2 regions of the Bradyrhizobium sp. B039 genome follow, and region 1 is predicted to be linked to the other one. Evidence: predicted binding sites of a transcription regulator. Region 1 holds the regulator's gene; the other holds the start of a gene.
What was found. Region 1 encodes PhoB, which activates phosphate uptake and scavenging genes when phosphate is short. Its sites were predicted from a motif close to TGTCATNNANCTGTCAT; they were not measured.

Region 1 (3,496 bases):
GGCGTCACCTGGCTTGCGCTGATCCTGATCACGCTGCTTTACAACGGCATCGCCGGTCTGAACCTCGAGATTTTCGTGGCAGATACGCCGCCGCCGGGCTCGACCGAAGGCGGCCTGCGCAACGCCATCGTCGGTTCGATCATCATGACCGTGCTCGGCGTCGGCATTGGCGCGCCGCTCGGCCTGTTCGCCGGCACCTATCTCGCCGAATACGGCCGCAACGACCGCCTGACCTCGGTGATCCGCTTCATCAACGACATCCTGCTCTCGGCGCCCTCGATCATCATCGGCCTGTTCATCTACGGCGCGGTGGTGGTGCCGATGCGCGGCTTCTCGGCGATCGCAGGCAGCCTCGCGCTCGCCGTCATCGTCATCCCGGTGGTGCTGCGCACGACCGAGGACATGCTGCTGCTGGTGCCGAACGCGCTGCGCGAGGCGGCGTCCGCGCTCGGCCTGCCGCGCTCGCTGGTGATCAAGCGGATCGCCTATCGTGCCGCCCGCTCCGGCCTCATCACCGGCGTGTTGCTAGCCACCGCCCGCGTCGCCGGCGAGACCGCGCCGCTGCTCTTCACCGCGCTGTCGAACCAGTTCTTCAGTCTTGGCCTGAACAAGACGATGGCGAACCTGCCGGTCACCATCAACAACTTCGTCCAGAGCCCCTACGCCTATTGGAAGCAGCTCGCCTGGAGCGGCGCGCTGCTGATCACGATTACCGTGCTTGCCCTGAATATTGGCGCACGCATCCTTGGCGCCGAGAGGACCGCAAAATGAGTGAGCTTTCCGTATCGATGAGCGCGGCCGGTGGGCTGCCCCAGGCGCCGCTGCTGCCGGAAGCGCCGGCCAAGGTGACGGTGCGCAACCTCAACTTCTATTACGGCGAGCACCACGCGCTGAAGAACATCAACCTGACGCTCGGCACCAACCGCGTCACCGCGTTCATCGGCCCGTCCGGCTGCGGCAAGTCGACCCTGCTGCGCATCTTCAACCGGATGTACGACCTCTATCCGGGGCAGCGCGCCACCGGCCAGCTCATGCTCGACCAGACCAACATCCTCGACGGCAAGCTCGACCTCAACCTGCTGCGCGCCCGCGTCGGCATGGTGTTCCAGAAGCCGACGCCGTTCCCGATGACGATCTACGAGAACATCGCCTTCGGCATCCGCCTCTACGAGAAGATCTCGAAGTCCGAGATGGACGACCGCGTCGAGAAGGCGCTGCGCGGCGGCGCGCTGTGGAACGAGGTCAAGGACAAGCTCAACGCCTCCGGCCTGTCGCTCTCCGGCGGCCAGCAGCAGCGCCTCTGCATCGCCCGCACCGTCGCGGTGCGGCCCGAGGTGATCCTGTTCGACGAGCCCTGCTCGGCGCTCGACCCGATCTCGACCGCCAAGGTCGAGGAGCTGATCCAGGAACTGTCCGAGAACTACACGATCGCGATCGTCACCCACAACATGCAGCAGGCGGCGCGCGTCTCCGACAAGACCGCGTTCATGTATCTCGGCGAGCTGATCGAGTTCGACGACACCAGCAAGATCTTCACGTCGCCGAGCGACCGGCGCACGCAGGATTACATCACCGGCCGGTTCGGCTGAGGAGACGGGACATGGGTTCTGAACATACCGCAAAGGCCTTCGACACCGACCTCCAGGAGCTCACCCGGCTCGTCGCCGAGATGGGCGGGATCGCCGAGCGCATGATCGTCGATTCCGTCGACGCGCTGATCCGCCGAGACGTCGCGCTCGGCCAGCGCGTCGTCGCCACCGACACCGAGCTCGACGCGCTGCAGAAGCGCATCGAGGAGCGCGCCGTGCTCACCATCGCCCGCCGCCAGCCGATGGCGGTCGATCTGCGCGAGATCGTCGGCGCCATGCGCGTTGCGACCGATCTCGAGCGCATCGGCGACCTTGCCAAGAACATGGGCAAGCGCGTCGCGGCGCTGGAGACGGATTTCCATCCGCTCAAGCTGTTCCGCGGCCTCGAGCACATGACCGACCTCGTGCAGCAGCAGGTCAAGTCGGTGCTGGACGCCTATGCCGCGCATGATCTGCCGGCGGCGATGGCGGTGTGGAAGGGCGACGAGGAAGTCGACGCCATCTGCACCTCGCTGTTCCGCGAGCTCCTCACCTACATGATGGAGGATCCGCGCAACATCTCGTTCTGCATCCATCTGATGTTCTGCGCCAAGAACATCGAGCGGATCGGCGACCACGCCACCAACATCGCCGAGACCGTGTTCTACATGATCGAGGGCCAGGCGATCACCGACAAGCGACCGAAGGGCGACATGACGACCTTCGCCACGACGGTCCCGAATACCTGAAGACTTAAGGAGCGACGACACCATGGGCGCACGCATTATGGTGGTTGAGGACGAGGAAGCTCTCACCGAGCTTCTCCGCTACAACCTCGAAGGCGACGGCTATGATGTGGAGACGGTGATGCGCGGCGACGACGCCGACACCCGCCTCAAGGAACACATCCCCGATCTGATCGTACTCGACTGGATGCTGCCGGGCCTGTCGGGCATCGAGCTGTGCCGCCGGCTGCGGACCCGGCCCGAGACCAAGCAGCTCCCGATCATCATGCTCACCGCGCGCGGCGAGGAGAGCGAGCGGGTGCGGGGTCTTGCGACCGGCGCCGACGACTACATCGTCAAGCCGTTCTCGGTGCCGGAGCTCTTGGCACGCGTGAAGGGCCTGCTGCGGCGCGCAAGCCCGGAGCGGCTCGCCACGGTGCTGGCCTATGGCGACATCGAGCTCGATCGCGACAAGCGCCGCGTCGCGCGCTCGGGCCGGCCGATCGACCTCGGCCCGACCGAATATCGCCTCTTGGAGTTCTTCCTGGAGCATCCCGGCCGCGTGTTCTCGCGCGAGCAGCTGCTCGACAGCGTCTGGGGCCGCGACATCTACATCGACGAGCGCACCGTCGACGTCCACATCGGCCGCCTGCGCAAGCTGCTCAATCTCGGCCGCGAGCAGGATCCCATCCGCACCGTCCGCGGCGCCGGCTACGCGCTGGATGATCGCTTTGCGAAGGCGGAGCAGACGTAAGCTAGGGGCGAGTTGGTTTGGCGAGCTGTCGCCACGATATCGGTGTCGTCCCGGCGAAGGCCGGGACCCATAACCCCAGGGCGCAATTGTTTGCGCGACAAGGGTAACTCCGTGTCCCCGTAACCACATCTGCTGGTGGTTATGGGTCCCGGCCTTCGCCGGGACGACATCGGAGTGTGTCGATCCGTCATCGCGTGACGGCGCCGTCTTTGCAATCAGCTAGAGCGACAAACTCACCGCGAGGGCTTCGCCGGTGCGCGCCGGCGATCCGCGGCGGGCTGATATGCCACGCGCGAGTGCTGCGCGCAGTAGGGCAGGCCCGACAGCGCCCTGCCGCCGCAGAAGAAGAAATCCGGGCTCGAGGGATCGCCGACCGGCCAGTGGCAGGTCGCCTCGTTCAGCTCCAGCAGCGACAGCCGCTGGCTCATCGGCACCACGTTGTCGTAGGT
Region 2 (3,496 bases), 2.3 Mb from region 1:
CATACCGATGTCGAGATTCATGACCTCGTCGGCGCGATAGCCGAACAACCGTTCGCAGGCGGGATTGAACAGGAGAATGCGGGCTTGCGCGTCGAACAGGATGACGCCGTCGACCGCGGTCTCGACCACGGCGGTGAGGCGTGTCATGCTCTCGCGCAGCGCGCGCTGGGCTTCACGAACCTGGCCGAGGAGCTGGGCCGCATCCCGGTTCTTGCTCTCCTCCTCCTCGAGCGCGGCCTGGACCTGCCGGAGCTCGAACGGCGAGGGGATGGTCAGGATCTTCGGCAGAAGCGGCCAGAGCGCTCCCGCGGTGATGACCGACGCCACGGCGGTGAGCGCCTTGACGATGCCCTCGACGCCGTAGACGGGCACCCAGAGCGTGTAGATTGACAGCACATGCGTCAGGCCGCACGCCATGATGAAGACGGCGAACGCCCAGAAGACCCACCCGAATTCGAGGTCGCGCCGCTTGGTGACGAGGATCGCGAGTGCAAACGGGATCGAGAAATACGCAAGCGCAATGCAGGCATCCGAAACGACATGCAGCCATATCAGCTCGGGCTCCCAGAGCAGGCAGATGCCGTGCGGGGAGAGCATCGAGGAGTCGAGGATACGTTCGAGGTAGGCCAACATGTGATTGCTTCCCGAAAGGATTGCGGCCGGGGCCGGCCCGCAACATGGCATCGCTGGACGAATCCGCCAATAAACGTCTCACTCACCGGGATGGGCGCCAAGGCCGGGCTATGCCGAGGGCATATTTTCGCGGGATGTGCACACTCGCGGGACGACAAGGCGGGCCGGGCCCTTATCCGGCTGATTCGCCGGGGCCGGACCGGCATGGGTTAGCTCGTCGCGGCGCCCGCGGCCGGCCCGGCTTGCTGGCGCATCCGCGGCACGCTAGGACAAGGCATGGCGGTGTCCCTCTCAAACCAATGTATCCGGCGATGACGACGCCCGTGGCTCTCACCATTGCAGGTTCCGATTCAAGCGGCGGCGCCGGCATCCAGGCGGATCTGAAGACCTTCGCGGCGCTCGGCGTCTACGGCGCCTCCGCGATCACGGCGCTGACGGCGCAGAACACGCGCGGCGTCACCGGCATTCATGCGGTGCCGGCTGATTTCGTCACCGCGCAGATCGATGCGGTGTTCTCCGATCTCGACGTCGGCGCGGTGAAGATCGGCATGGTGGCCCGGGCCGCCAGCATCGATGCGATCGCAGCCGCGCTGGCGCACTGGAAGCCGCGCCATGTGGTGCTCGATCCCGTGATGGTCGCGACATCGGGCGACCGCCTGCTGGCGTCCGAAGCCGTGGAAGCCCTGCGCATGCGACTGACGCCGCTGGCCTCGGTGATCACGCCGAACCTGCCGGAGGCGGCAGCTCTCCTCGGCGAGCCCGCCGCGGCCAGCGAGGCCGGGATCGAAGGCCAGGGGCGCCGGTTGCTGGCGCTCGGCTGCCGTGCGGTCCTGATCAAGGGCGGACACGGCGAGGGCGCCGAGAGCATCGACTATCTCGTCACGTCCGAAAGCACGATCGCGCTCGCCGCGCCCCGCGTCGCGACCAAGAACACCCATGGCACCGGCTGTTCGCTGTCCTCCGCCGTGGCGGCGGGTCTCGCCAAGGGCGAGACTCTCGAGCAGGCGGTGCGCAACGCCAAGGCCTGGATCAGCGCCGCGATTGCTGCTGCCGACCGCTTCGGCGTCGGCCACGGCCACGGGCCGATCCATCATTTTCACAAATTTTACTGACGCCGGCTTCGAGCTGCGCGCCGGCCCCGGCCGTTAACCAACAAGGCGACGGGGACCGGGCTTTTGCGGACAGCCATGGCCGCTTCGTGTCGCCTGATTGTCGCATGCGACTGATATTCGCGGGGAGGGCGAGGCGAGGTTTGATTCGTATCTGAGGGTGCCTCAAAGGTTCAATCGGTCATCCCCCTGTCACGGGATATTGTTACAGGCTGTCGCATGGGAAGCTACGATGTGAGTGACGAAAGCCCTGAAAGGCGCTTTCGCACCTTGTTCATCTCCGACGTTCATCTCGGAGCCCGCGGTTCACAAGCCGACCTTCTGTTGGACTTCCTGCGCTACCATGACGCCGAGACGATCTATCTCGTCGGCGACATCGTCGACGGCTGGGCGCTGAAATCGAGCTGGCACTGGCCGCAATCGCATAACGACCTCGTGCAGAAGCTTTTGCGCAAGGCGCGCAAGGGTGCCAAGGTGATCTACATCCCCGGCAATCACGACGAGTTCCTGCGCAACTATTACGGCACGCATTTCGGCGGCATCGACGTGGTCGAGAACACCGTCCACACCGGCGTGGACGGCAAGCGCTATCTCGTCATCCACGGCGACATCTTCGACCTCGTGGTGCAGAACGCGCGCTGGCTCGCCCATCTCGGCGACAAGGCCTACGACTTCGCGATCCAGATGAATCGCTTCGTCAACTTCTTCCGGCGCATGTTCAAGGTGCCCTATTGGTCGCTGTCGCAATGGGCCAAGCAGAAGGTCAAGAACGCCGTCAACTATATCGGCGCGTTCGAGCAGGCGCTCGCCGCCGAAGCGCGCCGTCACGACGCCGACGGCGTGATCTGCGGCCACATCCACTATGCCGTGATCCGCGACGAGGCCGGCATCCGCTACATGAACTGCGGCGACTGGGTGGAGAGCTGCACCGCGCTGGTCGAGCACGACGACGGCCATTTCGAGATCATCACCTGGGCGGATCAGTTGCAGAAGCCCGCGCAGGTGCCGCAAGTGGCAGCAAGGGCCGCCTGATGCGCATCCTGGTCGCGACCGACGCCTGGCACCCGCAAGTCAACGGTGTGGTTCGGACGCTGACCAAGCTTGCTGACGCCGCCAAAGGGCTTAGCGTTGAAGGTGTTGGCGTCGAAGGTCTTGGCGTCGAGTTCAATTTCCTGACGCCGCAATCGTTCCGCACCTTCGCGATGCCGAGCTATCGCGACGTGCGGCTCGCGATGCCGCGCCCGGCGCGAATCGCGAAGCTGATCGCGGAAGCCCGTCCCGAGAGCATCCATATCGCGACCGAAGGGCCGATCGGCCTGATGGTCCGCCGCTATTGCCGCCAGCGCAAGCTGCCGTTCACGACCAGCTTCCACACTCGCTTCCCTGAATATGTCCGCGCCCGTGTGCCGGTTCCGGGCTCGCTGATCTGGCGGGCGCTGCGTCGCTTCCATGCGCCCAGCCGCGCCGTGATGGCGGCGACCCCGGCGCTTGCCCGCGAGCTGACCGAGCGCGGCTTTGACAATGTCGTGCTGTGGCCGCGCGGTGTCGACACGCACTTGTTCCATCCCCGCGCGATCGATCTCTGCCTGCCGGCCCCGGTGTTCCTCTCGGTCGGCCGCGTCGCGGTGGAGAAGAATCTCGAGGCGTTCCTCGACCTCAAGCTGCCCGGCACCAAGGTGGTCGTCGGCGACGGCCCGGCGCGGGCTTCGCTCGAAGAGGCCTATCCCGACGCGATCTTCCTCGGCGAGAAGCAC

Region 2: a site for PhoB is predicted at 1,922-1,938, ahead of AAFG50_RS29370 (UDP-2,3-diacylglucosamine diphosphatase). Genes of this name have one in related genera too.

Annotation. Positions count from the first base shown of each region.
Region 1 is NZ_CP152416.1:8,464,487-8,467,982, reverse strand. Features, by position in the region: gene pstA (phosphate ABC transporter permease PstA) at 1-771, shown strand, start outside; gene pstB (phosphate ABC transporter ATP-binding protein PstB) at 768-1,589, shown strand; gene phoU (phosphate signaling complex protein PhoU) at 1,601-2,317, shown strand; gene phoB (phosphate regulon transcriptional regulator PhoB) at 2,340-3,047, shown strand; gene AAFG50_RS39970 (GcrA family cell cycle regulator) at 3,281-3,496, opposite strand, start outside.
Region 2 is NZ_CP152416.1:6,166,888-6,170,383, reverse strand. Features, by position in the region: gene AAFG50_RS29380 (PAS domain-containing sensor histidine kinase) at 1-633, opposite strand, end outside; gene thiD (bifunctional hydroxymethylpyrimidine kinase/phosphomethylpyrimidine kinase) at 945-1,745, shown strand; gene AAFG50_RS29370 (UDP-2,3-diacylglucosamine diphosphatase) at 1,962-2,774, shown strand; gene AAFG50_RS29365 (glycosyltransferase family 1 protein) at 2,774-3,496, shown strand, end outside.